DNA from 4 places in the Embleya sp. NPDC056575 genome. Region 1 is predicted to be linked to each of the others. Evidence: riboswitches for the same ligand, from Rfam matches in the RefSeq annotation. Region 1 holds a riboswitch; each other region holds the start of a gene.
The links. Region 1 has a riboswitch for cobalamin ahead of ACFRCG_RS05605 (energy-coupling factor ABC transporter permease). Riboswitches for the same ligand answer to the same signal wherever they lie in the genome.

Region 1 (7,687 bases):
TTCGGTCAGCGGATAGGCGATCTGGCCCGCGGGACCGGTGATCAGGATCTTCTCGCCCGACAACATGCGGCTCCTCGGAGGACTCGGGGGACACGATCCGCGCACGATCGGGTGAGTGATCGCCCGCGCGAGGTACGTCGAGGTTCGACGGTACATCTGACGTACCGTCATATCCGAGACGGAGCGGGGAGACCAGGGCCGCCGCACGTGTCCCCGGACACCCCGCCGGAGCCTGCCGCACGGGGGTGGCGGGGTGGCGGAGGTGTCGACGATGGGTCTGCGGATGCGCCGGTGGGCCCGGGCTCGCCGGCGCGTCCGGGCTCAGACCTCGATCTCCTCCTCGACACGCTTGAGGGTGTGTCGGGCCAGCGCGAGGTTGGCGCGGTCCTTCACCAGCACGAGGTACAGGAACAACCCCTTCCCGGCCCGACCCGACAGCGGTCGGATCAGGTGGTATTGCTTGCCGAGCGTGATCAGGATGTCCTCGATCTGGTCGCCGAGGTGCAACATCTCCATCGTGCGCAGCTTCGCGCGCATCACGTCGGTATTCCCGGCGGCGGCCACATTGAGATCGAGTTCCTTGCTGCCGCCGAGAATTCCCAGCGCCATTCCGCTGGTGTAGTCGACCAGGGCCACTCCCACGGCACCCTCGATCGTCATTGCTTCCTTGAGGGCCGTTTCCATATTGGCCATGATTGCCTCCGGGGCGATCGGCGGTGCGGCTTTCCGGTGGACTCCGACGGGCTCGTCGTCGGACCCGGCCGGTCCCGGGTCCGGATCGCTCGGGAGCGGCCCGCCGACCGCGGTCGCCTCGATCGGTGCGATCGGTGCGACCTCGGTCGGCGCGGGGGGATCGGCCTCGACTGCTTCGATGACATCCACCTCGATCGATGGGGCCCGCCCGGGACCGGATCCGGTCGGCGGGTCGGCTGATCTGCGCCGGGACGGTCTGGATCGGCGTGGGGGTGGTGCCATCTCCGCCCAACTCCTCGCGATCGGGCTCCTGGACGCGGGCGCTCGCGCGGGCGTGCCCCGGCGGCCCGCCTCGGTCCTGGCCCGCGACCCCACCGTGTCGCCCCGGCCGGACCCGGGCGCCCCCGCGGGTGACCGTACGCCGATATTCGCGACCTCCGTGGAATGCACTCCCCCGACGCTCACCTCACGCGCCCCTTCCCCCTGAATACGTCCGCGCGTACTTTTCCCGTCGCCTTCGAGCGGGTCCGGGAATTCGAGTTCGACTGCTTCGGACTCGACCTCCCGGACTCGCTGAACGGCAGCGTAGGAGCGGCCCGAAGGCGGTCGTGGGCAATATTCGATTAATTTCCGGAAACCCGATCCACACGACGTTCGCCCGCTAGAATCCCGGGCCGCGTGCCCCGGGCCCGCGCACCGGCTCACCGGCCCCGTACCCCCGCGCGATCCGACGCCCGCGCGAGGCTGTCCCCGGATGTGACTCGCGGGTAGCGTCGGCGGCACCCGTGCGCGCCCCGAGTCCGAGGAGATGGACATGTCCGCCACCGATGCGCCCCGCCCCCAGGACGGCCCGCCGAGCACCGAGCGGTCGGCGCCGCCGCGACCGGTCTCGCCCACCGACCTGAGCTTCGCGCTGCCGCCCACGTTCGAAACCGTCGAGCAGGAGCGCCGGCACCGCAAGGAGCGACTGACCGCGGCACTGCGGCTGTTCGGCCGGTTCGGCTTCGAGGAGGGGGTGGCCGGGCACATCACCGCGCGCGACCCCGAGTTCGCCGACCACTTCTGGGTCAACCCGTTCGGGATGTCGTTCAAGCACATCACCGTGGACGACCTGATCCTGGTCAACCACGAGGGGCAGGTCGTCGAGGGCCGATTCCACGTCAACCAGGCCGCGTTCGCGATCCACTCGCAGATCCACGCGGCCCGCCCGGACGTGGTCGCCGCGGCGCACAGCCACTCCACGCACGGACGCGCGTTGTCCGCGCTCGGAATCCGGCTGGAGCCGATCACCCAGGACGTGTGTCCGTTCTACGAGGACCACGAACTCTTCGACGACTACGCGGGCGTGGTGCTCGACGCCGAGGAGGGACGGCGGATCGCCAAGACGCTCGGCTCGCACAAGGCGCTGATCCTGCGCAACCACGGTCTGCTCACCGTCGGACAGTCGGTGGACGCGGCGGCGTGGTGGTTCATCACCATGGAGCGCTCCTGCCAGGTCCAGCTGTTGGCCCAGGCGGCCGGCGAACTGCGGCCGATCTCGCCGGAGAACGCGCGGCTGACCCGGGAGCAGCTCGGCAACGACACGGTGGCGTGGATCAACTACAAGCCGCTGTACGACGTGATCAGCCGCTCCGAGCCGGACCTGTTCGGGGTGGACGGCCCGATGACGAATTGATCGTTTTCGGTCGATCTCGCCGATCGATGATCATTTCGCCGCCGCCCGGTCGGGCCCGTTGTCCGCCGACCGGGCGCAATCTCCGCGAGATCGGCCGTGCCGGGAGTCAACCCGCCCGGTTGCGGAAAGTACAACGACATGTACGAACGGAGCCTTCCGCAGCGGTTCGCGCGCTCGGCCCATCCCGTCGGGCCACGCGCCCGGGTGTGGCTGCCGGCGATCGAACATCGAGTCGGCCCGTCGGTGCTGTACCGGCGGATCGGCCAGTTCGTGGTGGACGTGATCGCCTCCGCGCTGCTGCCCGGTGCGGCGATGTTCCTGTTCGTGCTGCTGCCCACCCACCCCGACGGTTCGATCCGCAGCGGTCCGCTCACCGCGACGATCACCGCCGGCGTGCTCGTGGTCGCGGTGGCGATCCTGTTCTGGTACTGGGTGCTGCGGCCCGCCGAGCACGACGGGCGCACCTGGGGCATGCAGGTGTTCGGGATCCGCGTGGTCGACGTGTCCGGCGGTCGGGCCGGGCGGCGCCAACTGGCGATCCGTTGGGTGCTGTTGTGCGTCGACGCGTTCGCGCTCGGTGTGATCGGGTTGGTCGCGGTGCTCACCAGCGAGCGGGGCCAGCGGATCGGCGACCGGGTCGCCGGCACCCTGGTGGTCCGTGGGCGCGGCCCCGGACTGCACTGAGGCCCCGCTTCCCTCGCGGGCAAGGGCGCCCGGCCCCACGATCGCGAGCGTGCCCCGCCCCGCGCTCCCGCCCCGACGGGCCGTCGCGCGCCGTCCCGGAATGCGGCTATTGCTCCGCCGCTCCGCCCGCCTTGTGGTCTTGCGCACGGTTTGCAGATGCCATCTTGTCGCCATGTCCACTCGACCACTAGTGTCGGCTCGCCGTGGTGCTCGGGAAGCCGGTTCGATGCCGGCGCGGCCCTCGCCACTGTGATCGGGAAGTTCTCCTCCACCCCCGCGGAAACGTTGATTCGTCGCCTCGGGAAGCCACTGGGACCGCTGTCGCGGACCCGGGAAGGCGGAGACGTGAACGCACGACCCGTCAGCCAGGAGACCGGCCACGGCGATCGTCCGTCCACGAGGTGTTGGAGAGGGACCCTTCCTCATGCATATCGCCGAGGGCTACCTGCCCTGGGAACACGCCGCCGCCTGGGGCGTCGCGTCGACCCCGTTCGTCGTCCACGGTGCCCGCGCGCTCACCCGCGAGGTGCGCGACCGGCCCGAGAACACCCTGCTGCTCGGCGCGTCCGGCGCCTTCTCGTTCGTGCTGTCCGCGCTGAAGATCCCATCCGTCACCGGTAGTTGCTCGCATCCCACCGGCACCGGCCTGGGCGCCATCCTGTTCCGGCCGCCGATCATGGCGGTGCTCGGCACGATCACCCTGCTCTTCCAGGCGCTGTTGCTCGCCCACGGCGGGTTGACCACGCTCGGCGCCAACGTGTTCTCGATGGCGATCGTCGGTCCCTGGGCCGGCTACGGCGCATACCGGCTCGCCCGCTCGCTCCTGGACCGGCGCGGCGGCACCGTGCCGCTGGACGTCGCGGTGTTCGCCGGCGCGTTCGTCGCGGACCTGAGCACCTACTGCGTCACCAGCGTGCAGCTCGCCCTCGCCTTCCCCGACCCGGACAGCGGATTCCCGGGTGCGCTGGCCAAGTTCGGCGGCATCTTCTCGCTCACCCAGATCCCGCTGGCGATCAGCGAGGGCCTGCTGACCGTCCTGGTGGTGCGCCTGCTGCGCCAGTCGAGTCGCGGTGACCTGGTCCGCCTCGGCGTGCTGACCGACGTGCGGCCCGTGCGCGAGGAGGAGAAGAGCAAGTGAAGCGCTCGACGAAGATCAACCTGCTGATCGTGCTGGCCGTGGTGCTGCTCGCGGCACTGCCCGTGGTGTTCGGCATGGGCGACGACAAGGACGAGCCGTTCACGGGCTCCGACACCCGGGCCGAGACCGCGATCACCGAGAACGACCCTGACTACAAGCCGTGGTTCAGCCCGCTGTACGAGCCGCCGTCCGGCGAGATCGAGTCCGGCCTGTTCGCGCTCCAGGCCGCGCTCGGCGCGGGTGTGGTCGGGTACATGTTCGGGGTCAAGCGCACCCGCCGAAAGCTCGCGCCCGAGGCGAGCGACACCCTCGACGAGTCAGGCCCGGGCCCCGATCCGGCCGCCGCGCAGGACCCGGTATCGGTCCCGGGTCGCTGACCCGTGTTGCCGATCGACGCGGCGGCGCATGCCAGTGTCTGGCGCCGCCGTCATCCGGCCGACAAGGCCGTGCTCTCCTTCGGGCTGCTCGGGTGCGCGGTGGCGCTGCCGCCGTGGCCCGGCGCGGTGCTGGTCGCGGTCACCGTGCTGACCATCGCGCTCGGCTTCGCCGAGGTGCCCGCCCGACGACTGTGGCGGGCGGCCCGCGCGCCGCTGGGATTCGCGGTGACCGGCGCACTGACCCTGCTCGTGTCGATCCGCTCGGACGGCGTCGGCTGGGCGCCGGACGGGCCGCGCCACGCGGGCGAGTTGGTGGCCCGCTCCGGTGCGGCCGGGTTGGCGATGTTGTTGTTCGCGTTCACCACGCCGCTGTCGGACGTCCTGCCCCGGCTGACCCGGGTGGGGGTGCCGGCGGCCGTGGTGGACGTGGCGGCGGTGATGTACCGGATGTTGTTCCTGCTCTACGACACCACCGCCCGGATCAACCAGGCCCAGGCCGGGCGGCTCGGGCATCGCACCCGGCGGGCCCGATGGCGCTCGGTGGCCGGGCTGGGGTCGGCGGTGTTCGTCCACGCCTTCGCGCGGGCCCGGCGGCTGGAGGAGGGGCTGGCCGGGCGCGGCTACGACGGGCGGTTGCGGGTGCTCGTGGACGAGGTGCCCGTCTCGCGCGGCTTCATCGCCCGGTCCGTGCTCCTCGTGGCGGCGGTCGTCGCCGCCACTCTTCTTCTGGGATCGGTGATGCCGTGATTCCGCTGCGGGTACGAGAGGTCGGCTACGCCTACGAGGACGGGCCGCCGGTGCTGAGCGGGTTGTCCCTGGCCGTTCCGGCGGGCCGGGCGCTGGCCCTGCTCGGGCCGAACGGCAGCGGCAAGACCACGCTGCTGCGGCTGTTGACCGGTGGCCTGGTGCCGGGTTCGGGTCGGGTGGAACTGCACGGCACGCCGATTCGGCACGACCGCAAGGGACTCGCCGAACTGCGTCGGGTGGTGCAGCTGGTCGTGCAGGATCCCGACGACCAGCTGTTCTCCGCGTCGGTGGCCCAGGACGTCTCGTTCGGGCCGCTGAACCTCGGGCTCGCGCCGGAGGAGGTGCGCTCGCGGGTGGCCGAGGCGTTGACCGCGCTGGGCATCGCCGACCTGGCCGAGCGGCCGGTGCACCTGCTGTCCTTCGGGCAGCGCAAGCGGGTCGCCATCGCCGGCGCGATCGCCATGCGGCCGCAGGTGCTGGTCCTGGACGAGCCGACGGCGGGCCTGGATCCGGCCGGTCAGGAGGCGCTGCTCGACACGCTCGCCGAGCTGCGTGCGGCCGGGACGACGGTGGTGATGGCCACCCACGACGTGGATCTGGCGCTGCGCTGGGCGGACGACGCGGCCGTGCTCGCCGACGGGCGGTTGCACACCGGGCCGGCCGCGGAGCTGCTCGCGGACACCACGCTGCTGGCCGCCGCGAGCCTGCGGCCGACCTGGGCGCACGCGGTGGCCGCGGTACTGATCGCGCACGGGGTGGCCCCGCCCGGCACGCTGCCCCGGACCCCGGCCGAACTGAGCGCCCTGGCACCGCCCGCGCGGCCGCTTACGCGCTGACCGCGGCCGGGCTCAGCGTCGGCGCAGCAGCACCACCGCGCGGTCGTCGCCCACGTTGCGCCCGGCCGCCGCCACGATCCGCCGCGCCGCGTCGTGGAAGTCGTCCCGGACCAGCCGCTCCGCCTCGCCCAGGAACCGGTCGATGCCGGTGGCGATGTCCTCGCCGGGCAGTTCCACCATGCCGTCGGTGAACAACAGCAGCGCGTCGCCGTGGTCCAGTCGACCGCGCGCCCCCTCGAACGCGGCGTCGTCGAGCACGCCCAGGAGCGGGCCGACCGCCTCGACCACCCGCCACCGCCCGGTCCCGGCGATCCAGTGCACGCCCGGCGGGTGGCCCGCCGACAACAACTCGTACTCGCCCGACTCCAGGTCGAGCACCACGTGCACCGCCGTCGCGAAGCCCTCGGCCCATTCCTGGCGGAGCAGGTAGTCGTTGGCGGCCGGCAGGAATTTGTGCGGCGGCAGCGAGCCGAGCAGCCCGCCGAACGCGCCGGAGAGCATCAGCGCCCGCGTCCCCGCCGCCAGCCCCTTGCCGGAGACGTCGACGAGCACCACTTCGAGCACCCGGCCACCGGTCGAACTGCGGGCGGCGACCAGGAAGTCGCCGGAGAACGACTGCCCGCCGGCCGGCCGCAACACCACCTCGGTGTGCCACTGCGGCGGCAACACCGGCATCTCGCCCTGTGCCCGCAACCGGTCGCGCAGGTCGAACAACATCGACTCGCCGCGCGTCCACTGCACGCCCAACCGGGTCCGCATCCGGGCCATCAGCAACACGATGCCGGCGACCGCCGCGACCACCAGGACGGAGCCGGCGGTGACCTCGTCGGGGTCGTGCACCCGGTCCTCCGCGACCAGCACCCCGGCGGTCGCCGCGTAGAGCAGCAGCAGGCTGGGCATGCGCAGCACCAGGCCGCCGACCAGGATCGGCAGCACCGGTGCGGTCGCCGGGAACCAGTCGCCGTTCAGATCGGAGAGCAGCCCGCACGCGGTGACCGCGACCAGCAGAACCGCCAGCGCGAAGCGGTCGGAGGGGAACACCCGATGCCGCAACCAGGCCACGATCCGCCGGCCCCGGCGAGCCAGCGCCGCCCGCCTGCCCGTCCGGCTTGCCCGGTTCGTCCTGCTCGTCGGCGCGGCCACCCCGCGACACTACCGAACGGGAACCAACCGGAGGTTACGCCGACGGCTGGCAGGTGGGACACCAGAACAGATTCCGCCCGACCAACTCGGCGGTCCGCACCGGGGTTTCACAGATCAGGCAGGGCGCGTCGGTGCGCCGGTAGACGTACACCTCGCCGCCGTGGTCGTCCTTGCGCGGCTCGCGACCCATCGCCTCGGGGGTGTGCTCGGGCCGCACCGTGTCGATCCGGCCCAGCCGCACGCCCTCGTGCATCAGCAGCACCAGGTCGGCCCACATCGCGTCCCAGGTGGCCCGCGCCAGCCGTTTGCCCGGCAGCTTGGGGTCCACCCCGAAGCGGAACAGCACCTCGGCGCGGTAGACGTTGCCCACACCCGCGAGCACGTCCTGCTCCAT
Region 2 (7,687 bases), on a different contig from region 1:
GCGAACGTAACGGTCGGCGTCGCCGGGGGCGATGCCGTGGTCGGCGGCCCACGAGGCGAGCGTGGCGAGATACGCGTAGTGGGTGGTCAGCGTGCCGGTCAGTGCGGACAGGACGTCGAAGGCGGCCTCGTCCGCGACGGGAAGCGCGCCGCCCAGCCGATCGAAGAACGAGTCCACCTCCGGGTGCGACGGGTACACCACGGTGACGCAACGGCGTTCACTGACGGTCGGCAGGGGGATGGCACGAACCAATGGGGCATCGGTGCCGAGCACCCGTCGCAGGTCGTCGTTGCCGACACCGGCCATGAGGTTGACCACGACCTTGTCGCCGCCGACGCGCACTCCGGCGAGGGCCTCGTGCCGGTGCTCGCGACGCATCGCGAGGATCACGATCTCGGCGCGGTCCGCCACCTCCCGGTTGTCGGCGCACACTTCGACGCCCTCGTATCGCGCGGACAACTCCGCGGCCGTGCGGGCGCCGCGCGGCGAGAGAAAGACCCGCGGCGCGGCTCCGCCCCCCTGGTGCAGCCCCGTCACGATGGCCCGACCGATCTCGCCCACCCCGATGATGCCGATGCGTTCCACAGCCGCTTCCTCCGCGGTAGGTAATGATCAGGACTCGTGGTGTGTACATCATCGCGATCGCGGTCGTCTCCACAACAGCGCGACCGCCACGATGCCCGCCATACAGGGAGCCATCCCGGCCCAACCCAGCGCCGGCGGCAGTCCGGTCGCGCCGGAGGTGTCCTCGGTGAGAAGGCCGGTCAACCCGGCGCCGGCGCCGAGCGCGAACATCACGGTCGCGCCGTACCGCGCCCACGGCTTGCCCGCCTTGACGGCCCGGATCGTCCAGAGCCAGGCGAGGACGCCGAGTGTTCCGATGACGGACAGCAGGACCAGGTAGCCGGCGACGGCCGAGTCGACCCGGGCGTCGCCGTACATGGGATAGCCGGCCCGGATGTGGTCGGCGAGCAGATGGCCGGTGGCGCGGTCCGCGTACGGAGCAGCCGTCGCCAGGACGGTGAGCCCGAGGCCGGCATACATCGCGCCGATCGCCCGCCGGTCATGGGGTGTCGAGGTCATTCGTCCGCCTTTCATTCTTGCGGTCGTGGTGGGCATCGTTTTTCCGTCACGCAGTCAGGGCCGTGCGGAGGGATCCGAGGATCTGCGCCCGAGCCGCCCCGGCCTGCGATTCGACGTACAGCGGCCCGTCGCCCGTCGATGCCGGCCGGTACGCCCGGACGGGTAGGCGGCGCCCCGGCAGTGCCAACACGTAGCAGTCGATGGCGGTGGCGGAATCCGGCTCCCCGAGGATCGCGCGTGTCGCGGCGGAAGCCCGCCAGGCGTTCTCCGCGTCGCGACAGGCGATCGGTTCGCCGCTCGTGATCGCCGCGAAGTCCGGCTCCGCCGGCCGCTCTGCGGTGGGGCCTTCGGCCATGATTCTGCTCCCGTCCACTGCAAACCTACGGCGTAGATTTTCACCACACAGTAGATTCTACGGTGTAGATTTGCCAAGAAGGAGGAGCGGACATGGCCGGACGCGGGCGCGGTAGGTCGGCAGGACTCGATCGCGGGCGGATCGCCACCGCCGCCGTCGCCTTGGTCGACCGCGACGGCCTGGACCACTTCGGGGTACGGCGGCTCGCCGACGAACTCGGGGTGGACCCGATGTCGATCTACCACCACGTCAAGGGCAAGGCGGCGTTGCTGGACGCGATCTGCGAGGCCGTGATCGTCGAGGTGGAACCCGGCGACGACCAGACGCCTTCGGACTGGGAACAGGTGGCCCGCCAAACGGCGTACAGCTACCGCCGGATGGCGTACCGGCACCCGCGGGTGTTCCCATTGTTGGTCACCCGCCCCCAGAGCTCGCCCGTGGCCCTGGCCGTCCTGGAGCGCCTCGTCGCCGCGATGCGCCGGGCGGGCCTGCCCGACCAGGTCACCGCGGACGCGCCGGTCACACTGTTCGGCTTCCTCAACGGCTATTTGACGGCAGTCCTCAGCGGAGGCCCCGACGGCCCCTCGAAAATGCCCGCGCTCGACTCCACCGCATATCCGACCCTGACCGCCCTCGCACCTTTCCAAGCCGACTTCGGATCCACAACAGAGTTCGACCGACTCCTCGACACCGTCCTGTCCGGCATCCGCCACCAGGCGGAGCACCCATGCCCCGCCCGGCACACGAACACCCACACGACACATCGACCCGACTGACGACCAACCACCCCCACCGCTGGGATCGGTGGTCCTGCCGGGACGTGACTGGGATCGCCTCGAAGGCGTCTTTCGTGGCTGGGATTTGGCCGCCCTCGCCGATGTGTGGGCGCGTCCGTGGACGTTCCCGTGGGGATCCGGCGCGGCCCCGGACCCGGACCCATGGCCGTTCCCCATGTTCGCGTCGAAGACCGGGGCGGAGCGGATCCACCTCGAACTCGCGGCCTTCGACACCGACAGGATCCACACCGACAACGACCTCCTCCCGGACTCCGCCGCGAGCGCGGACGACGGATCCGGCCAGGGTGAGCGCGGCCGGCGAGGGCGCCGGAGAAGTCGAGGTACGCCTTGAGTACCGCCAGGCTGTCGGCCGTCGCCGTGGTCATCTTCGGGTGACGCCCAACGCCTTCCGGACGCCGGCGAGCAGGTCGGCGGCCGGGCCGGTCGCGTCCTCGGGCTGAATCGGGGGCCGACGGGACATGGTGTGTTCCTTTCGGGGTGCGACACGACAACCGGCCCGAGGTGCCGGTGAGGTGGCCCCGCGTTCTCCGGACGCCTTGCTTGCTGTCCTCTTGTGCCGCGCGTCCGCGTTCGTCGTGCTCCCGCAGGGCTTCGAGGGACGTGCGGTATCCCAGAGCGGAGCGGAGTGCAGCCTTCGTCGCGCCGGCGAGTAAGGCGCCCGGGACCGACGCCCGCACTTGCCGAGGGACCGGCCACCGCGTCGACGGTGGCCGGTCGCCCGTCGGGTCAGGCTGTGGCGGGGCAGTGCAGCGTGGGGGCGTTCCGACGAGCGCTCGCACTGCTCAGGTCGGCGAAGCCGGTGCCGGCCAGGCCGAGAACCGCCTGAGCGGTGGCCCTGATGGCGGTGGCCGGGTTGTACCCGCCGGTGTCGTAGGCGATCGCGCCTCGCGTGGTCGTGGCGGCCGAGCAGCCGACCTGACGTTCGGTCAGGAAGTGCCGGGCGGTCAGGCCCGGTATCACGCGCCAGGACGAGAGCAGGGCCTGGGCGGCCAGGCCGGTGCTGTTGGCGTTCGACGCGGTGGCGCCCACCGTACCGAAGCCGCCGTCGGAAAGCTGGTGTGAGACGAGCCAGTTCAGTCCGGCGGCCGCTTCCTGGTGGCGCCCGGTCGCGGCCAGTGCCTGCACGCTCATCGCGGTCGAGTCGGCGTCGCTGGTGCAGGTGGACAGACCGTAGTCGAGGGGGAATCCGCCGTCGGCGCAGTGTGCGTCGGCCAGGAAGTCCACCGCGGCGGTGGGCGCGCCGGCCGGAGAGCGGTCCAGCGCCAGGAGCGCGAGGGACTGGCTGAAGGCGTTGCTGTAGTCGCCCCACGGCGAGGTGTCGGTGAAGCGGCCGGAAGGCTGTTGCAATGAGCGCAGCCGGGCCGGGAGGTCCACGCCGCCGAACGTGGTGGGGTCGACACCGCGTACCTCGGCGGCGAGGAGGGTCTTGGCGGTGGCTCCGGCGTAGGCGTTGGTGGTGCCGTCGCCGATGTACCCGGACAGGATTTCCGGGCGGGCGAGCCACGTGGTGGCCTTGGCTCCGTTGTCGTCCGCGACCCCGGCGGCGGCGAACGCGAAGATCGCGTCGATGGTCAGGCCCTGGTCGGGATAGGTCACTCCGTCGAAGGTGGTCTCGAAGCGTTCTCCGTCGACGAGTTGCCGGGCCAGCCACCCGGCCGCGGCCTGGGTGCGGTTGCCGGAAAGCACGGACACGTTGGCTGCGCGCGTCGTGTCGGTCGTCGGCGGAGTCGCCACGGCGGTGGACGGGATCAGGGCGGTCGCGGCGGCGAGGGCCAGTCCGCCGAACAGCGCGGCGATCCGGCGTCCGGGTCGGGTGAGAGTCATCACGGTGCCTTTCCGGGCCCAAGGCACGGCGGACCCGGGAGACTCGCGCGATCGAGCGGGCGCACCGACGGCGGCCGTCCCGACGCACGGGTCACTGGGGCTCCGTCCCGCGGACCACGACGGGGATGGGAGACGAACACTCCGACGGCGGGCATTCGGGCTCGCCGTCGGGAGGGACGGACCACCGCTGCGGGTCAGCGCCGGATTCACACCGGACTTCCCCCGTCGCCGGAGCTACTGCGGGTCATCGGACAACGCGATCGAGGCGGTGACGACGCCCGGAATCGGTGCGTCGACTGCTCAGGCCTGCAATCGTCCCGCACTCTACGGATCGCTCACTCAGGACGGAACTCTCTTTCCGGCCAACAAGATCTTCGTTGCACGCAGGACGGATCCACGGTCGGCGCGGCGGTGGACCGCCGAGCGGCGCGAGTTTCCGGGCGACTTCCTCGATGTGGCGTATGGCCGCCAGGCGCCACCCGGCCTCACGGTCGAGTGGTGGGGTGGTGGGGGTGGACTGCGAACCGCTCGTCGGCAAAGGGGATCCATGCCACGACGCCCCGCCCCGGTCGAGCAGGAGTGCGGTGCCCCGTGGCAGGGGGTCCCGGGTCGTGTCTGGTGCTTGCGAGGGCCGCGTGTCATGCTGTGGCCTGCTGTGCGACGGCGAAACCGAGGAAACCGGTGTGACTCCGGTGCGGTCCCGCCACTGTGATCGGGGAGCGACTCCCGTCAAGGCCACGGCTCCGCTTCGGAGTTGGAAGGCCGGGGGAAGTGTTGATCCGAGAGCCAGGAGACTCACGTCGTCGCCACCTCGACACAACCGGGGCGGATTTCCCCGAGAGAGGCCGGTGGTTCGCCATGTCTGTGGTGCTGAGCCGTATCTACACTCGCACGGGTGACGCGGGTACGACCGCGTTGGGCGACAACTCCCGTGTCCGTAAGACCGATCCTCGGATCGTCGCCTATGCCGATACCGACGAGACCAACGCCGCCATCGGTGTGGCGCTGGCACTGGGTTGCCTGGACGTGGAGCTGCGGAACGTCCTGGAAGGCGTCCAGCACGACCTGTTCGACGTGGGCGCGGACCTGTGCGCTCCGATTCGCGACGGAGACGAACGCCTGCGGGTCCGGGACGAGGACGTATCCCGCCTCGAGCGTCTGTGCGACACGTTCAACGAACGGCTGGAACCCTTGCGGTCGTTCGTAGTGCCGGGCGGTACGCCCGGTGCGGCGCTCCTGCACACGGCGCGGACGGCCGCCCGCCGGGCGGAACGCTCGGCGTGGGCGCTGGTCGACACGGATACGGAGTTGTCCGGCGGGGAGGCGGCGACGGTGAACCCGGTGTGCGTCCGCTATCTGAATCGTTTGTCGGACCTGCTGTTCATTCTCGCGCGGTTGGCCAACGACGGAGGGCGCGGCGACGTGCTGTGGAGTCCCGGCCGCAACCGCTGACATCGCGCCTCCACCGTTTCGCCGGCGAATATCGCACCGGCTCTCGGCAGGTGCGGCGGCACGAAGGACTCGTTCGGGAGATTTCCCGAATTGCTTTCCCGGACTCGCCACCCGGCCGCCACCGCGGCCGGGTGGCCGGAAACGCCGCGCACCCGCCGGGGCCGATTCGTCCCCGATGAGCCGTTCGCAGACGCCGGCGCCGCATACGGAACGCCGCTATGGAGCGAGCTTCGTCGGCTCGGCGGTGGTCGCGGGTCCGACCTGCGCAAGGCCGTTGTCGGGCGGGGCGGGTTCGAACACGATCGGTGCCTCGAAGGCGGCCTTGCGGGACGCGCGGCGCAGGGCGGCCAACACCGCCGGGCCGACGAGGACGATCGCGACGCAGTTGGTGATCGCCCGGCCGGTGTCCCAACCGAAGGTCGAGGTGAGGACGGTGAAGACGAAGAAGCGGCGCAGGTTGTCGAGGATGCCGTCGCCGGGGACGAACGCGGGGCCGACCATGGATTCGGAGTCGGCGAGGAACGGCCAGAACCACATGTTCATGAGGAAGCCGAACACGTAGGCGGCGAAGACGCCGTAGCAGGCGAGCATGACGATCTCGCGCCGCCCACGCACCCGTCGGGGCAACAGCCCCGCGCCGAGACCGACCCAGGCCGAGGCGAGCATCTGGAACGGCAGCCAGGGTCCGACTCCGGCGGTGAGCAAGGCGGATGCGAACAGTGAGGTGCAGCCGAGTACGAAGCCGAACCCGGGCCCGAACACCCGCCCGGCCAGCACCAGCATGAAGAACACCGTCTCGATCCCCGCCGTTCCGGCACCCAGCGGGCGCAGTGCCGCGTTGATCGCGGAGAGCACGCCGAGCATGGCCAGCGCCTTGGAGTCCAGTCCACCGCTGGTGAGTTCGGCGAGAACCACGGCGACCACGAACGGCAGCGTGACGGCGAAGATCAGCGGCGCGTCCCCGGAGTGCGCGGCCGATTCGGGGGACGGAGAGGCGAACAGCGGCCACAGGAACATGGCCAGGCCCGCGACGGAGGCGATGATGAGTACGATCGCGGTTCGCGGGGTGATGCGAATCGCACTGGTGCGTTGGCGTGTGTCGGTGACGGTCGTCATCCGGTGGGCTCGCCTTCTGCGGCGGATGCGCGAACGTCGGGTGCAACCGACAGGTCGGAGTGCGTGCGGGCGACGCCGGTATCCGCAAGAGCGTTGCCGACGTCGGTGACCGTCAGCCACTCGGCGGGGGCGAGGATCTTGGCCACCTGCGGGGCGAACGCCGGAGAGGACACCACGACCTCGGTGGTGGGGCCGTCGGCCACGATGTCGCCCTCGGCCATCACCACCACCCGGTCGGCGACCTGCGCGACGAACTCGACGTCGTGCGTGGCCAGGACGATCGCCCTCCCGGCGTCCGCGAGTTCGCGCACCACTCGGACGAACCGCCGCTTGGCGTGGTAGTCGAGGCCGCGGGTGGGCTCGTCGAGCAGCACCACGCGTGGTGCCGCCACGAGTTGGATCGCCAGGACCAGTGCGAGGCGTTGCCCCTCGGAGACGTCGCGCGGATGCAGGGCGCCGTCGATACCCGGCGCGATGCGATCCAGCAGGGCCCGACACGCACCGGCCTCGGCGCCGGACTCCCGGTCCGCCTCGGCGCATTCGGCGTCGACCGTCTCCAGGTAGAGCAGGTCACCGGGGGTCTGCGGGACGAGGCCGACCAATGCGCGGGCACGTTGGGGCGCGGCCTTTCCGGGGTCCTCGCCCGCGACGTCCACGGTGCCGCCCTGGCGCGGCCCGGATCCCTGCAACGCCCACAGCAGCGAGGACTTGCCGGAACCGTTGCGGCCCATCAGAGCCGTGACCTGCCCGGCCGGCAACTCCAAGTCGAGGCCCCGGACGGCGATCACGTCGCCATGGCGCACGACGATCCGCCGTGCGCTCAGCAGCGGATCGGCCGTTGGGTCGACCGGGCGCGGCGCCGGAGGTGTGCGACCGGCGAGGCGTTCGCGCAGCGGCGCGGCCAGGCGACGGGCGTCGCGCACCGACAGCGGCAGCGGCGACCACCCGGCGAGTCGGCCGAGTTCGACGACGGGCGGGGCGATGTCGCAGGCCTCCAAGATCTCGGCCGGCGGGCCGTCACGCACGGTGCGGTCGCCGGGCAGGTGCACGAGTCGGTCGG
Region 3 (7,687 bases), on a different contig from region 1:
GCGGCGGCGAGGAGGGTGTAGAGGTGCTTGCGCGCGCCCTCGGGCGCCTCGGCGGGGAAGCGCGCGGCCAGGCCGCGGGTCCACGTGACCGGGGTGCCCTTCGCGCGCTCGTCGGCGGCGTGGGCCACCGCGGCCGAGACGAGTTCGTGGCAGGTGCCACGGAATCGGGGAAGCAGCTTGTGCAGCGAGATCCACGCCTCGGGATCGTCGCCGAGCGGTTCGATCAGGCGGGCGACGGACGGGGCGAGCGCATCGGGTACCGGGCCGCGGTAGCTGCGGAGAAAGGCGCGGTCGTCGTCGTCATCATCGATGTCGGCGTGGTCCGATGGGTCGTCGCCGGCGGCGGAGTCCGCGCGGCGGGGACACAGGTTGCCGAGCGCGGCCACGACCACGCCCGCGGGGGCGACGGTGCGAAGAACCTCGTCGAAGGGGAAACGATCGTTCTCGATCCCCCAGGTGAGCAGGTAGGCCAGGTGATGGTCGTTGTCGGGGGCTTCCGGGGCCAGTACCGCGGCGAACGGCACCGGGCCCACGCGCCGCTCGAAGTGCGCGCGCGTGCCGAACGTCGACGCGACGCCGGCGCGAACGGTCGCGAAGACGAGCCATTCGGGACAGCCCTCGTGCCGCGTCAGCTCGATCCGGGCATCGGTGTCGTAGGGGAGTCGGTCGTCCTCGCGCAGGATCGCCGCCCAGTCGACGCCGCCGGCCGGCGCGTCGACCCGATCGCCGAGCCGGAGCCCGACCAGCCAGGCGTCGTGGTCCGCGCGCGAGCGGGCCCGGCCGTCGAGCCGCGTTCGGGCGGCGGCCAACACGGCGGCCGGGTCCTCGGCCCGGGCGGCCTCCCCGAAGACCGCGGCCAGGTCCGGGTGGTGCATGCCCTCGTCGTGGAACATCTCCGCGAACCCGCGAAGTTCCGTGTGCGTGTCGGCGAGCCGGGTGTGCGTGGCACAGACGCCCAGAACACGCTCCACGACGACCCACGGGGGCAGATACGGGGCGAGCCGCGAGATCGCGTGTCGGACCGCGTCGGGGAAGGGCGAGTGCAGCATCGACCGCGACAACCGGGTCCCGTCGTGCTTGAGGAGCGGCACCACCAGGCGCGTGTGCCAGTCCGCCGACGCGGGGTCCGCCGCCGCCCAGACCGCTTCGTGCACGCGCGTGTCCGAGCGCCGGCTCAGCAGCGCGAGGCCCACGTCCGGGTCCCCGTGGCCGGCCATCCGCACGGCCGTGTCCTCGTCCAGGTGCCGGTTGCACGCGAGTCGCGCCATCAGGTCGTGGTCACCCGACGCGAGCACGGCCTCGATCAGCTGTGACGGCGGGGCCACGTGGTCGGCGGCCAGCGCCTCCGACACCTCGGTCCTCAGCCGCGTCGTCAACTCGACACCCGCCGCGACGGGCACGAGACGATACGCGGCATACAACGCCGAACGCAGGCCGGCCGCACTCTCCCACGACATCACGAACCGCAACTCCCCACCAGGACGGCCGCGTTCACCCGATGCGGCGCGGCAGCGCCCAGCGTAGGAGGTGGCTCGGACGTCACTCGGAACCCGCACGTCGCAGCGGGCCGACGAGGCGCGAGGAGCGGTTTGGTAGCCTGTGGCCGCCGTGGTGCACGGGAAGCCGGTTCAAGCCGGCGCGGCCCTCGCCACTGTAGCCGCGGAGCCCCGCGGCCCTCGCCGACCGCTCGCAAAGCGGTCGGGGTCACTGGATGGATCGGGAACGAGCCAACCGGGAAGGCCGGCCGCGGAGCGTCGATGCGGAAGCCAGGAGACCGGCCACGGCGCGACATGTTCCACGAGGGTTGGAGAACACGTGTTCCGCGCTTCCGCGCGCCCGTTTCGCGCCGAACGATTCATCCGTCCCCCGCGCCCCCCGCGTGCCGGGCGCTCCACGCGCTCCGGCCTCGCCGCCGTGGCGCTCCTGCTCGTCGGCGCGCTCGGCGCGTGTACGGGTGCGCCCGAGCCCGACAAGCCCGCCGCGGCGGCCGGGAGCGGCCACCCGACGCCGGTGAGCGTGAGCAGGTGCGGCGTCACCACCACCGTGACCGCACCGCCGGCCCGGCTGGTCACCCTCAACCAGGGCGCCACCGAGGTCGCCCTGGCGCTCGATCTGCAGTCCCGGATGGCCGGAACGGCCTACCTCGACGACGTGGTCCCGGCCAAATGGAAGGCCGCCTACGACACGGTTCCGGTGCTCTCCGAGAAGTACCCGTCCAAGGAGAAACTCCTCGCGGCGCGCCCGGATTTCCTCTACGCCTCCTACGCCGGCGCGTTCACCGACAAGGTGGCGGGCACGCGGGACGAACTGGGTTCCCAGGGCATCGGCACCTACCTGTCGCCGCTGGGTTGCGCCGACGGCAAGCCGGCGGCGCCGGCGTCCTTCCAGGCGGTGTGGGACGAACTGGGCGATGTCGCCGCGGTGTTCGGTGTCTCGCCGCGTGCCGCCGTCATCCGGGACGCGCAGCAGCGGCAACTTGCCGACGTCACGGCCAAGTCGGCGGGCAAGGGCCTGAACGTGCTCTGGTACGACTCGGGTACGAAGACCCCGTACGTCGGCGCGGGCCACGGCGGACCCCAGCTCGTGCTCGACGCGGTCGGCGCCCGCAACGTCTTCGACACGCTGCCCGGCGGCTGGAAGAACGCGAGCTGGGAGCAGGTGGTGGCGGCGGACCCCGACGCCATCGTGGTCGCGGACGCCGGTTGGGACACCGCACAGGCCAAGATCGACTACCTCGAACACGACCCCGTGCTGAGCAGGCTCAAGGCCGTGCGAAATCGGGCGTTCGTGGTCGTGCCGTTCTCGGAGTCGACCCCCGGCGTGCAGCTCGCCGACGGGGCCGTCCGGGTTTCGGCCGCCCTGAGCGGCCTGGCACCGCGTCCGTGACCGTGACCGATCGCCCCGTCCATCGACGTGCGGGAGCCGGTCGTGCGGCGGTGGCCCTGGCCGCCGCCGTGGTCCTGCTGCTGCTCACCGTCCTGCTCGGCCTCGCCGTGGGATCGGTCCACGAACCGCCGCACGTCGTGGCCGAGGTGGTCCTGCGCCGGCTCGGTCTCGGCGGCGCCGACGTCACACCGCTCGACGACCGGATCATCTGGCAGCTACGGCTGCCGCGCGTCCTGGGGGCCGCCGCGACGGGCGCGGGACTCGCGGTGTGCGGCGCGGTGCTGCAGACCCTGACCGGCAACGACCTGGCCGACCCCTACCTGCTCGGCATCTCCAACGGCGCCGCCGTCGGCGCGGTCACCGTGATCGTCCTGGGCGTCGGAGCCTCCGGCACCGCGGTCGTCGGCGCGCTCCCGGCGGCCGCGTTCGTCGGCGCCCTGCTCGCCGTCCTGGTCGTACTGACCCTCGCCGGGGCACACAGCCGGACCCTGCCGGCCTCGCGGACCGTGCTGGCCGGCATCGCGGTCGGGCAGCTGTGCGGCGCCTACACCTCGTTCGTCGTGCTCGTCCTGGGCGACCGCAACGCCGCTCGCGGCGTCATGGAGTGGACGCTGGGTTCGGTGGCCGGAGTGCGGTGGGACACGGCCGTCTTCCTGACCGCGGTGGCCGTCGTCGGCACGGTGGTCATGGTCGCGGCAGCGCGGGACCTCGACGCGTTCGCGTTCGGCGAGACCGCGGCCCGTTCCGTCGGCGTCCACGTCGAACGCACCCGCTGGGCCCTGGTCGCCGCGGCCGCGCTGGTGACCGCGTGCCTGGTCGCCAACACCGGCGTCATCGGGTTCGTCGGTCTGGTCGTACCCCACGTCGTCCGCCTGGTGTGCGGCCCGCGCCATGCCCTGCTGCTGCCCATGTCCGCGCTCGTGGGCGCGTCGCTGCTCGTGGGCAGCGACATCGTGGCGCGCTCGGTGCTCCCGGACCAGGAGATCCCCGTCGGCGTCGTCACCGCCGGACTGGGAGCGCCGTTCTTCGCCTGGCTGCTGTGGCGCCAGGCAGCCGGGCGCGTGGCGGGGGGCCGGCCGTGAGCGTCGCGAACCCGGTGCGGCTGCGGGCCGAGAACGTCGACGCGCGCGTCGGCGACGCCACACTGCTGACGGAAGTCACGCTCGGCTTCGCCCCCGGCAGGACGACCGGCCTGCTCGGGCCCAACGGCGCCGGCAAGACGACGCTGCTGCGGACCCTGGCCGGACTGCGCCGGCCACAGACCGGCCGAGTCCTGCTCGACGGCGACGACCTGTACGCCCTCACCGCCCGCCGCCGCGCGCGACGGGTGGCCTTCATGGAACAGCAGGCCGACACCGCGCTGCCGCTGACGGCCCGCCAGGTCATCGACCTCGGGCGCACGCCGCACCGCGGTCGATGGCCCGTACTGCCCGGCCCGGGGACCACCCACGAGCAGTCCGTGCTGGCCGAGGCCGTCGCCGCCACCGACGTCGACGCACTGCTCGACCGGACCTGGTCCTCCCTCTCCGGCGGCGAGCGCCAACGTGTGCAACTCGCGCGCGCCCTGGTGCAGGAACCCGGAGTACTCCTGCTGGACGAACCCACCAACCACCTCGACCTGCGCCACCAACTCGGCTTCCTCGAAACCGTGCGCGGACTCGGCATCACCACCGTCGCCGCCCTGCACGACCTCGAACTGGCCGCCGCCTACTGCCACGACGTCGCGGTGCTGCTCGACGGCCGCCTGGTGGCGCACGGGCCCGCCGCCGAGGTGCTCACCTCCGCCACGATCGCGCACGTGTACGGCGTCGACGCGAGCGTGGAGCGGCACCCCCTGCACCACCGCCCGCACATCCGATGGAACGGCCTGCTTCCCGAGGGGATCGAGTCATGAACCAAGACCACGACGGCGCCCCCGCGGAGCCCGCTTCGGGCCGGGCGACGGTCCTGGTCGGCATGTCCGTCACGGAGGCCGACCGCCGCACCGAACTGCTCGCGGCCGCCGCGCCGTCGAGCGCCACGACGGCGTTCCTGCAACAGGGCGAGCCGTCCCTGTCGGCGGAGTTGACCAGACTGGCCGACGCGGGCACCGAGACCGTCGTCCTGATCGGGGTCCGCCTCGGGCCGACCGGCCCGGGACATTCCTGGCTGCGGCGGATCGCGGCGTACTGGTGGCGGGAGCGCACCGGCCATCGCCCCGAGGTGCTCGTCGCCACCCGGCTCGCCGACTCCGCGGCCGCCGTGACCGCGGCCGCGGCGGCCGTCAAGGCGATCACCGGCGAGGAACCCGGCCTGACCTCCCCGGCCTGGGAGGAGATCCCCGGCCACCGACACCAGGTCCTGGTGTGCCGCGGGCCACGCTGCACGGCCAAGGGCGCGGACGACAACCTGCGCTCACTGGTGCTGCGGCTCATGGAACACGGCCTCGGCGACGACGACGTCCTCGTGACCCAGACGGGATGCCAATTCCCCTGCAACCAGGCCCCATTGGTCACCGTGCAGCCCGATGACGTCTGGTACGGCCACGTGGACCCGCCGACGATCGCCGCGATCGTGACCGACCACCTCGTCAACGACCGCCCGCTCACCACACACCGCCTCCCACGCCACCGAAGGGACCCGAGCACCCACCCGGAAACCTGACGCGCCCGCACGACGAGCGGCGACCGGTGACCGGCGCAGCGCGCGGTCCGCGCCGTATCCCGCCCGGGTCGGATTCGCCCCGGCGCGTTCGGCGACGCGGGAGTGGGTGGTTGTCGTCGGAGGCGGCGAAATGCGGTGGACGGGCGGGGGGTTGTCGCCGATGATCCGTTGGTGACCAACCCCGATGACGCCGTCCGACCCGTGTTCGTCACCCCCGAGCGGCAGGTCCGCTGGGTCTTGTTGGCGGGCCGACCGCTGACCTGCCTGGTGGCCGGCGATCTGGTCGGGGCCCGCGCGCGAACCGGTCTGGACCTGCCCGAGTTCTTCGTGTCCGAACGAGCGCGTCGCCTGTGGCGAGAGCGCTTCGACCAGGTGACCGCAGACCCGGCGAGCGCCCCCTGGGTGGCCCGGGCGGCGGTCTCCGAACCGGACGGCGCGGTGGTCGGCTACGCCGGCTATCACGGCCCGCCGAACGAGGACGGCATGGTCGAGATCGGCTACTTGGTGGTACCGGAGGCCCGCCGTCGCGGCTACGCCAGGGCGATGCTGCGCTCGCTCCTGGTCCGTGCGGCCGAGGAGCCCGGCGTGCGCGTGGTCCGGGTCACCATCTCTCCCGACAACGTCGCGTCGCTCGCGACCATCCGGGGCTTCGGCTTCGTCGAGACGGGCGAGGACATCGACGAGAGGGACGGCCTCGGAATCATCCACGAGGTACCGGCCGACCGCATCCTGGAAACCTGACCGACCCCGCTCCGGGCTCCCGACACCCGCGGCTCCGCACGGCTCCTCGACGCCGGGGCCGTCCCGATGGTGACGTTTGCACTGGTCACCGGCCCAAATAGGGATGCCGATCGCCCCGCAGGCTTGTATGACTACCCCATGTCGATTCGTGTACGGCTTGCCGACCTGGACCACGCGAACTGGGAGGAGGTGGTCGACCTGACGGTCTCCCGGGAACAACGCGACTTCATCGCACCCAACGTGTACTCGATCGCGGAGAGTCGTTTTCTCCCCGGCTTCGTGACGAGGGCAGTGCTGCACGAGGAGTGTGCGGTGGGTTTCGCGATGTACGGACCGGATCCCGACGACGGGGAGATCTGGCTCTACCGCTTGATGATCGACGAGGCCCACCAGGCGCGGGGGCTGGGACGCGCCGCTCTCCGGGAAGTCGTCACACACGTGAGGGAGATGTTCTCGGCACCGCTGCTCCGGCTCGGTGTACGTGCGGACAACGTCGCGGCAAGGGCGCTGTACATCTCCGCCGGATTCGTCCCCACAGGCCGAGTCTTCGGGGACGAGGAGATCTTGGACCTACGCCTCTCCGACGAGCGTGGGGCCCGCTGAGCCGCCGGGGCATCCCGACCGGAGGAAAAGACCGGGCGTCCGGCCCGTCGTTCGACGATTGTTTACGCGTTGGGCGTGGGTGCCCCGCTGCCGCTGTAGGAGGGCAGGTCGGCCACGAGCTTGGTGAGGGCCGGGTCGCCCGCGTAGCGGCGTTCGTGGAGTTCGGCGATCCTGCGGGCGATGTCGGGGTCGTCGCTGTCGGTGGTGTCGTAGGAGACGAAGGTCTCGAGGAGCGGCAGGCCGATCCGGTCGGTGTGGGCATGGGAGGGGGCCATCAGGTACTCCCAGTACCCGTCGAGGTCTTCGAGCACGAACACGGCGCCGTACTCGAAGTCGCCGCCGACGTCCCTGCCGACGACGTATCGCACGACCGCGTCGATCGACTCGCCCTGGTTGCGCAGGCTCGCCAGGGCCTCCTCGCGCTGCTCGGCCGTGACGGTCTCCTTGAAGGCGAAACGGTTGTGGTGGTAGATCATTTCTCTCCCCTGACGTTCGGACGGTGGGCGCGCGGGTGGTGCGTGCCGGGGTCGGTGGATGGGACGGTCCAGTAGCCGAGCAGGGCCGACACCGCCTGTTCGGCCAGGTGCAGGGCGCGGTCGAATCCGACGTCCTCGATCGACCCGATGCCGGCGAGACCGTGCAGCGTGCCCCACAGCAGGTCGCAGGCGTCGTCGAGGTCGACCGGCCCGGCCGCGGTGTCGGTCGCCCACGCGTGGACGAGCCGGCGGGTGAAGGCGAGCACGTCGGCGGCGGCCGCGCGGCGGGTGGCGGCGTCGACACCCGTGCCGGTGCCGCCCGACACGAGTTGGTACGG
Region 4 (7,687 bases), on a different contig from region 1:
TCAACGGCTTCACGGTGATCCTGCGCGGCTACGCCTCGATGGTCGGCGAGTTGGCGGGCGACCAGTGGAACGAGGGCGACGTGTCCTGCTCGGTGGTGCGGCGGGTGGCGCTGCCGGACGCGTTCTTCGCGTTCGACGGGCTGGTCGAGACGTTCCTGACCGTGCTGGAGGAGTTCGGCGCGTTTCCGGCCGTGGTCGCGCGCGAACTCGACCGCTACCTGCCGTTCCTGGCCACGACCAAGGTGTTGATGGCCGCGATCCGCGGTGGGGTGGGGCGCGAGGCCGGGCACGAGGTGATCAAGGAGCACGCGGTCGCCTCGGCGCTGGCGCTGCGGGAGGGCGTCGAACGCAACGAACTGCTCGACCGCCTGGCCGCCGACGAGCGGCTGCCGCTGGACCGGGCCGCCCTCGACACGCTGCTCGCCGACCGGCTGTCGTTCACCGGCGCCGCGGCCGCCCAGGTGGCCGAGGTGGTCCGTCGGGTCGAGGCGGTCGCGGAGAAGCACCCGGAGGCGGCGAAGTACCGCCCGGGCGCGATTCTCTAGCGCGGGAGTTCGAAGGCACGCGCCAGGTCCAATCGCACCTGCCGCCGAACGGGCCGGGTCACGCGGGAATCCCTCGCATGCCCCGGCCCGTTCGGCGTTCGGCCTCACGGGCTCCTGGTCGCCCCGACGTCACGACGGCCGGCTCGGGCGTCGCGGTGGCGGCAGCACCGGCGGGCCTCATGTTCCGTCAAATACCACGGGGCCGCCCCGTCGCGGCGAGTCGGTCGGACCGCATCGGTTGTCCGTCGGGCGGGCGACCCGGGGCCGGGGATTGAAATGTGGTCTCGGCGGTCATGGTGGGGGGAGTCGTCGGGAGGAGTGGTGGGCGTGGGGTCGCTGTCGTTTCGGGAGGTGGCCGTCGTGTCCGGGGAGATCGCGGGGGAGTCCGGGCGGACCGCGAAGGCGGAGTTGGTGGCCGGGTGTCTGCGGCGGGCGGAGCCGGACGAGGCGACCGTGGTGGTCGCCTATCTCGCGGGCACGCTCACCCAGCGGCAGATCGGTGTGGGGCCCGCCATGCTGCGGGCGGTGCCGCAGCCCGCGGCCGAGGCGTCGTTGACCCTCCTGGAGGTGGACGCCGCGCTGGCCGCGATCGGGGCCACCACCGGTACCGGCTCGCAGGCCGCCCGACGGGCCGCGCTCGACGCGCTGTTCGCCCGCGCGACCGAGGTCGAACAGCGCTTCCTGATCGGGCTGTTGGTCGGCGAGGTACGCCAGGGCGCACTGGACGGGGTGATGGCGGACGCGATCGCCCGCGCGGCCGAGGTCCCGGCCACGGCGGTACGGCGGGCGCTGATGTTGCGCGGCGCCGCCGGACCGGTGGCCGCCGCCGCGCTGCACGGCGGCCGGGCCGCGCTCGATGCGCTCACCCTCGACGTCGGCCGCCCGGTGCGCCCGATGCTCGCCGCCGGTGCGCCGGACGTGGCCGGCGCGCTGGCCAGGTTGCGGGCCAAGGACCCCGCCGCCGAGGTCGCGTTGGAGTGGAAGATCGACGGCATCCGGGTGCAGATCCACCGCGACGGCGCTCGGGTCGCGGTGTACACCCGCAGCCTGGACGACATCACCCCGCGCGTACCCGAACTGGTCGAGGCGGTACGGGCGTTGCCGGTGCGTACCGCCGTGCTCGACGGCGAGGCGATCGCGCTGCGCCCGGACGGCAGGCCGCACCCGTTCCAGATCACCGCCTCCCGGACCGGGACCCGCGACGCGGCGCGGCTGCGGGCCGAGACGCCGCTGACGGTATACCTGTTCGACGTGCTGCACGTGGACGGCGAGGACCTGATCGACCACCCCGGCGCGGACCGCTGGGCCGCGCTCGCGGACCTGGCGCCGCCCGAACTCCTGGTGCCCCGGCTGGTCACCGGGGACGACGCGGCGGCGCGGGCGTTCTTCGCCGACGCGGTCGCACGCGGGCACGAAGGGGTGGTGGTGAAGTCCCTGGACACCCCCTACACGGCGGGTCGGCGCGGCGCCGGCTGGGTCAAGGTCAAACCGCGGCACACCCTCGACCTGGTGGTGCTGGCCGCCGAGTGGGGCCACGGGCGCCGGCGCGGCACGCTGAGCAATCTGCACCTGGGCGCGCGGGATCCGGGCGGGGACGGGTTCGTGATACTCGGCAAGACGTTCAAGGGACTCACCGACGAACTGCTCGCGTGGCAGACCCGGCGGTTGCGGGAACTCGAGGTGCGCCGGGACGACTGGACCGTGTGGGTGCGACCCGAACTCGTCGTGGAGATCGCCTTCGACGGGCTGCAGACCAGCACCCGCTATCCGGGCGGCCTCGCGCTGCGCTTCGCGCGGGTGTTGCGCTACCGGGAGGACAAGACGGCCGCGGAGGCGGACGACATGGACACGGTCCGGGCGCTCGCGGCCCGGGAGTGAGCGGTGCCGGCGGCCCGGGGGCGCCGACCGACCCGACGAGCGCCGCCTGATCGCGCGGACGGTAGAGGGCGTGCGCGTTGTCGTACAGGACGGCGGCGGCCAGGTCCGGCCCGACCGAGTCCGCGATCAGGTCGAGATCGGCGTCTTGGAACGGGCGGGGCGCGCGCGTCGAGGGCAGGTCGGTGCCGGCGAGCAGGGCCCGCGGGTCGACGGCGGCGACGGCGCGCAGCGTCGCGGATACGTCCGCGTCGAACCGGCCGAAACCGGTGGCCTTGACCCGGGCGCCGTGTTCGACCAGCCGCAGCAGATGCGGCAGCCCCTCCCGGGACAGGCCCAGGTGGTCGATGCTCACCCTCGGCAGCGCGGTCAACACCGGGAGCAGGTCGGGCAGATCGCGGGCGTCGAGGTACAGCTCGGCATGCCAACCGGCGATCTCGTGGACCCGGTGGGCGAGCCGGTCCAGGTGGTCGATCGTCGCCGAGCCGCCGCGCCGGACGTTGAACCGGATCGCCCGTACCCCGGCCGCGTCCAGCTCGGCGATCCGCCGGTCGGGGACGTCGGGCGGCAGCTGGGTCACCCCGACGAAGGCGGGGCCGAGTCGGTCCAGCGCGTCGAGGAGGTAGGTCTGATCGAAGCCCTGGAAGGAGCCGGACACCACCGCGCCGCCGGTCACGCCGAGCGGGACGGCGCGGGCCAGGTAGTCGGCGGTGGTGAAGGTCGGCGGCAGGTAGCCGTGGTTGGCGACGAGCGGGAAACGCGGGTCGACGATGTGCAGATGCGCGTCGAACACGCGACGAGCGGGCGATCCGGACACGGCGGTGCCTCCGTCGGCTGCGGGAACGCCGCATACCGTACCCGGGCGCCGGCCGGGCGTGGCGGATCCTCCGGCCGGAGAAGTTGTCGAATGCAACTAAGTTCTTCTATGGTTGTGGCAGGCAACGAAGTCGCCGCGGCGCGGGCGTACCACCGCCCGCGCACAGGAAGGAGCGAGCCGCCATGGCCACCAGGGAAGCCTGTCGGCACCTGCTCACCGAGTTGGAGGGCATCGTCGGCGTACACCGCGGCCTCGTCAAGGCTGTCCCGCCCGGCAGTCTGCCGCCCGGCTCCGCGGTCCTGTTCGTGCTCGGCCGCAGCGCCGAACCGCTGCGCGCCGGGCGCGTGGCCGAACTCCTCGACCTGGACATGTCCGTGGTCAGCCGACACCTGGCGCACCTGGTCGAACACGGCTGGGTGGCCCGCCGCCCGGACCCGCGCGACGGCCGGTCGGTGCTGCTCGGACTCACCCCTGAGGGGCGCGCCGTGGTCGACCGGGCCACCGAGAGCTGCCTCGCGGTGATCGCCGAGCGGCTGGCCGACTGGCCGGACGAGGACGCGGAGCGACTGTCCGAACTCCTGGGCCGGTTGAAGGCGGGCTTCGGGTCGAACGCGGGCTCCGGGGTGAAGGCGGGCTTCGGACACCGGGCCGAACCGGTGCCGACGGCCGTGTCACACTGACCCGCATGCCGAAGTCCGCCGCGGAACTGCGCGCGCATTTGGAGACCTTCTACGACGCGGTGCCCCGCCGGTTCACCCGCACCGAGGCGATCGGCGCGCTGACGCTGTTCGTCCGGGAGGGCGAAGGGTGGCCCTACTATGCCCGACCCACGCTCGGCGGCCTCGCCGAGCCCACCGTCGCGGACGTGCGCGCGGTGCGGGCGCGGCAGAGAGAGTTGAAAGTGCCCGAGACGTTCGAATGGGTCCACGAGAGCACGCCCGCGCTGCGGGCGGCCGCGATCGAGGCCGAACTGCATGTACACGAGCACCCGCTGATGGTGCTCGACCCGGACGAGCATCCGGTCGAGCGCCCGGATCTGCCGGACCTGGTGACGCTGCGGCGAATCCGCGCGGACGCCACCGACCTGGCGATCGTGCACAGCGTCGCGGCGGTCGGCTTCGCCAACCCCGGGACCGCGCCCGGCTCCGACGGGCCCGCCGAGCGGGACACCGCGGCGCTCGGCCAGGATCCGGGCCTGCTGTCCTACCTCAACGAGCGGCTGCGCAGCGGCGAGACGGTGATGTTCGCGGCGTACAGCCCGGCCGGACCGCTGTGCGTGGGCAGCTACCAGCACCTGTACGACACGACCGAGATCGTCGGCGTGGCCACCCTGCCCGCGGCCCGGCGCAGCGGCCTCGCGGCGGCGGTGACCTGGGAGTTGGCCCGGCACGCGCTGGAGGGCGGGAGCGAGACGGTGTTCCTGAGCGCGGGGGACGAGGACGTCGCGCGGGTGTACGACCGGATCGGCTTCCGCTCGGTGGGGACGGCGATGATCGCGGAGGCGCCGTGAGCCGGCGGGACGAGGCGCGGGCGGGCGCGGCGGGCGCGGCGGGCGCGGAGCAGGCGGGCGCGAAGACCGATGCCGCCGCGTCGATCGTGCTGCCGATCCCGCCCGGCCGCAATCCCACCGCCGACGAGTTGGCCGCCGCGCACGGTCGAAGCATCCCGGACGTGATCGCGCCGAACCTGCGGGTGCTGTTCTGCGGCATCAACCCGGGGCTCTGGTCGGGCGCCACCGGGCGGCACTTCGCCCGTCCCGGCAACCGGTTCTGGCCGGCCCTGTACGCCTCGGGCTTCACTCCGCGCCTGATCGAGCCCGCCGCGCAGCGCGAGTTGACCACGCTCGGCCTCGGCATCACCAACGTGGTGGCCCGAACCACCGCGCGCGCCGACGAGTTGACGAAGGAGGAGTACCGGGCCGGCGGCCTGGCGCTCACCGCGAAGGTACGCCGGTACCGACCGGCCTGGTTGGCGGTCCTCGGCATCGGCGCTTACCGCACCGGCTTCGGCCGCCCCAAGGCGGTGGTCGGCCGCCAGTCGGAGACGATCGACGAGACCGGAATCTGGGTACTCCCCAACCCCAGCGGTCTGAACGCCCACTGGACGGCCGCGGCCCTGGCCGAAGCCTTCACCGCCCTGCGCACCACGGCCTACCCGCCCGAGTAGGAGGACCGCGCGCGGGGGCGCCATCCGTGCCGCCCACCGTGTGCGGCGGCGACCGGGCGTCGTCGTGGGCGACCCGACCCGGGGTGGGCCGTCAATCGACCGGGTGGCATCACTCGGTTGGCGGTTACTTCGCGCCCTCCCGCGCGGTTGGGTCGACATGAAGATCCTGCGGGCCCCATACGGGCCGTGGCCCACCGAGACGTTCGAAACTCCCGTCTACGAGGCGTTGGTCGCCGAATGGCGCGACTCGGGCCGGGAGGTACCCCGGCCGACGGACCGACCGCAAGGCAGCCCGCCCCGACACGCCCGCCCACCCGGACCGAGCCCGCGCACGCGTCGGCCGTGAGTCGGCCGCGCGGCGTGATCCGGGCCCGGAGGCGACCCCGCTCGTCCCGACCCGAGGGCCGAGGCCGCCGATCCGCTCCGCGTGAATCGGCCGACCGCGGCGCGATGTGCTTCTTGTCACGCGCCCTGCGACACGCCCGGTGAGGAAGGAATTTGCCGGCCGATCGGCGCGGCGGCCGACGTGCGATCCACCATCGATCCGGTCCGCCCCGGCCGTGCTCCCGCCGCCCCCGGCCCCGTCCCGCGCGGCCCGTGCAGGCCCGGTGGGGCCGGACTGACGCCGGGGGAGCGGGGGTTCGGGGCGCTCGACGCGTGTCGCAATTGCTCGCCGGTCGTACCACCCGGGCACGTCTCCGGCGAACCGTGACACGCCGGGAATCGGGACCCGACACAACACCTGGGGGTGCAACGACCACCCCGCCACTACATATATGCTCTGCGACGCAGCTGGTTCGCCCGACCGAAGTTTCCGGGAAGGCGAGGCAAGAGGGAATCCGGTGCGAGGCCGGAACTGCCCCCGCAGCGGTGAGCGGGAACGAAAGTCGTCATAGAGCGCCGGACGCCGAAGGGCGTACGGGAAGCGACGGCCCCTAGGCACTCCGCGGACCACCGAGCACACGCCGTGCCCGGCGGTGCCCCGGCATGCCCGCGAGTCCGAATACCTGCCGGCTGCCCGCGCCTTCGGGCGTGGGGTCACCTGTACGTACGAGCTCGCGAGGAGAGAGCACGTGACCGTTGTGGACAGCGTGGGCGCGACCCGGATGCGGGTCGACGAGAGCCCCGAGGACCGCCTTGCCACCCTGGTGCGCACCCAGGCGCGCGATCTGCCGGAGGTCGATCCGGATCGGGTCGTCCGCCGGGTCGTCGCGGGTCTGAACGAGGGTGCGGACCGCGGCGCGGCGGCCGACCTGGCCGTGCGCACCGCCGCCGAGCTGATCGCCGAGGAGCCCGCCTACTCGCGGCTCGCCGCGCGCCTGCTGGCCGGCCGGATCGCCGACGAGGCCGCCGAGGCCGGCGTCGCCTCCTTCAGCGCCGGCATCGCGCTCGGTCACCGCGAGGGCATCATCGGCGCGGAGACCGCGGCGTTCGTCGCCGCGCACGCCGCCGAGCTGGACGCCGCCGTCGACGCCGACGGCGACCGCCGCTTCGAGTACTTCGGCCTGCGCACCGTCTACGACCGCTACCTGCTGCGCCACCCCGTCTCGCGCAAGGTGGTCGAGACCCCGCAGCACTTCCTGCTGCGCGTGGCGTGCGGTCTGTCCAAGGAGCCCGGCGAGGCGATCGGCTTCTACCGGCTGATGTCCTCGCTGGCCTACCTGCCCAGCTCGCCGACGCTGTTCAACTCCGGCACCGTGCACACCCAGATGTCCTCGTGCTACCTGCTCGACTCGCCCAAGGACGAGCTGGAGTCGATCTATGACATGTACGGGCGAATCGCCCGGCTGTCGAAGTTCGCCGGCGGCATCGGCGTGGCCTGGTCGCGGGTGCGCTCGCGCGGCTCGCTGATCCGGGGCACCAACGGGCACTCCAACGGCATCGTGCCGTGGCTGAAGACCCTCGACTCGTCGGTGGCGGCGGTCAACCAGGGCGGCCGGCGCAAGGGCGCGGCCTGCGTGTACCTGGAGACCTGGCACCCCGACATCCTGGAGTTCCTCGAACTGCGGGAGAACACCGGCGAGGACGCGCGTCGTGCGCACAACCTCAACCTGGCCAACTGGGTGCCGGACCTGTTCATGCGGCGCGTCGAGGAGGACGGCGTCTGGTCGCTGTTCGACCCGAACGAGCTGCCCGAGCTGCCCGACCTGTGGGGCGCCGAGTTCGACAAGGTGTACGAAGCCGCCGAGCGGGACGGCCGATTCGTCCGGCAGATGCCCGCGCGCGACCTGTACGCCCGGATGATGCGCACCCTCGCGCAGACCGGCAACGGCTGGATGACCTT

Region 2: another riboswitch for cobalamin. It lies ahead of ACFRCG_RS06190 (peptidase); the one in region 1 lies ahead of ACFRCG_RS05605 (energy-coupling factor ABC transporter permease).
Region 3: another riboswitch for cobalamin. It lies ahead of ACFRCG_RS26010 (ABC transporter substrate-binding protein); the one in region 1 lies ahead of ACFRCG_RS05605 (energy-coupling factor ABC transporter permease).
Region 4: another riboswitch for cobalamin. It lies ahead of ACFRCG_RS13520 (ribonucleoside-diphosphate reductase subunit alpha); the one in region 1 lies ahead of ACFRCG_RS05605 (energy-coupling factor ABC transporter permease).

The regions. Positions count from the first base shown of each region.
Region 1 covers NZ_JBHTVA010000005.1:181,079-188,765, reverse strand. The annotation lists gene ACFRCG_RS05625 (NAD-dependent epimerase/dehydratase family protein) at 1-66, opposite strand, end outside; gene ACFRCG_RS05620 (hypothetical protein) at 322-693, opposite strand; gene ACFRCG_RS05615 (class II aldolase/adducin family protein) at 1,508-2,368, shown strand; gene ACFRCG_RS05610 (RDD family protein) at 2,507-3,052, shown strand; cobalamin riboswitch at 3,240-3,449, shown strand; gene ACFRCG_RS05605 (energy-coupling factor ABC transporter permease) at 3,477-4,190, shown strand; gene ACFRCG_RS05600 (energy-coupling factor ABC transporter substrate-binding protein) at 4,187-4,567, shown strand; gene cbiQ (cobalt ECF transporter T component CbiQ) at 4,571-5,314, shown strand; gene ACFRCG_RS05590 (energy-coupling factor ABC transporter ATP-binding protein) at 5,311-6,150, shown strand; gene ACFRCG_RS05585 (PP2C family protein-serine/threonine phosphatase) at 6,163-7,293, opposite strand; gene ACFRCG_RS05580 (Fpg/Nei family DNA glycosylase) at 7,328-7,687, opposite strand, start outside.
Region 2 covers NZ_JBHTVA010000006.1:31,756-39,442, forward strand. The annotation lists gene ACFRCG_RS06170 (NAD(P)-binding domain-containing protein) at 1-585, opposite strand, end outside; gene ACFRCG_RS06175 (hypothetical protein) at 634-1,083, opposite strand; gene ACFRCG_RS06180 (hypothetical protein) at 1,130-1,438, opposite strand; gene ACFRCG_RS06185 (TetR/AcrR family transcriptional regulator) at 1,531-2,214, shown strand; gene ACFRCG_RS06190 (peptidase) at 2,962-4,059, opposite strand; cobalamin riboswitch at 4,188-4,323, opposite strand; cobalamin riboswitch at 4,696-4,877, shown strand; gene ACFRCG_RS06195 (cob(I)yrinic acid a,c-diamide adenosyltransferase) at 4,918-5,511, shown strand; gene ACFRCG_RS06200 (ECF transporter S component) at 5,728-6,627, opposite strand; gene ACFRCG_RS06205 (ABC transporter ATP-binding protein) at 6,624-7,687, opposite strand, start outside.
Region 3 covers NZ_JBHTVA010000034.1:30,949-38,635, reverse strand. The annotation lists gene ACFRCG_RS26015 (hypothetical protein) at 1-1,457, opposite strand, end outside; cobalamin riboswitch at 1,584-1,798, shown strand; gene ACFRCG_RS26010 (ABC transporter substrate-binding protein) at 1,816-2,886, shown strand; gene ACFRCG_RS26005 (FecCD family ABC transporter permease) at 2,883-3,968, shown strand; gene ACFRCG_RS26000 (ABC transporter ATP-binding protein) at 3,965-4,780, shown strand; gene ACFRCG_RS25995 (ferredoxin) at 4,777-5,529, shown strand; gene ACFRCG_RS25990 (GNAT family N-acetyltransferase) at 5,701-6,270, shown strand; gene ACFRCG_RS25985 (GNAT family N-acetyltransferase) at 6,409-6,873, shown strand; gene ACFRCG_RS25980 (Dabb family protein) at 6,936-7,349, opposite strand; gene ACFRCG_RS25975 (TetR/AcrR family transcriptional regulator) at 7,346-7,687, opposite strand, start outside.
Region 4 covers NZ_JBHTVA010000014.1:68,774-76,460, forward strand. The annotation lists gene purB (adenylosuccinate lyase) at 1-545, shown strand, start outside; gene ACFRCG_RS13495 (ATP-dependent DNA ligase) at 873-2,423, shown strand; partial or broken gene ACFRCG_RS13500 (amidohydrolase family protein) at 2,494-3,237, opposite strand; gene ACFRCG_RS13505 (MarR family winged helix-turn-helix transcriptional regulator) at 3,420-3,917, shown strand; gene ACFRCG_RS13510 (GNAT family N-acetyltransferase) at 3,923-4,747, shown strand; gene mug (G/U mismatch-specific DNA glycosylase) at 4,843-5,403, shown strand; cobalamin riboswitch at 6,180-6,433, shown strand; gene ACFRCG_RS13520 (ribonucleoside-diphosphate reductase subunit alpha) at 6,510-7,687, shown strand, end outside.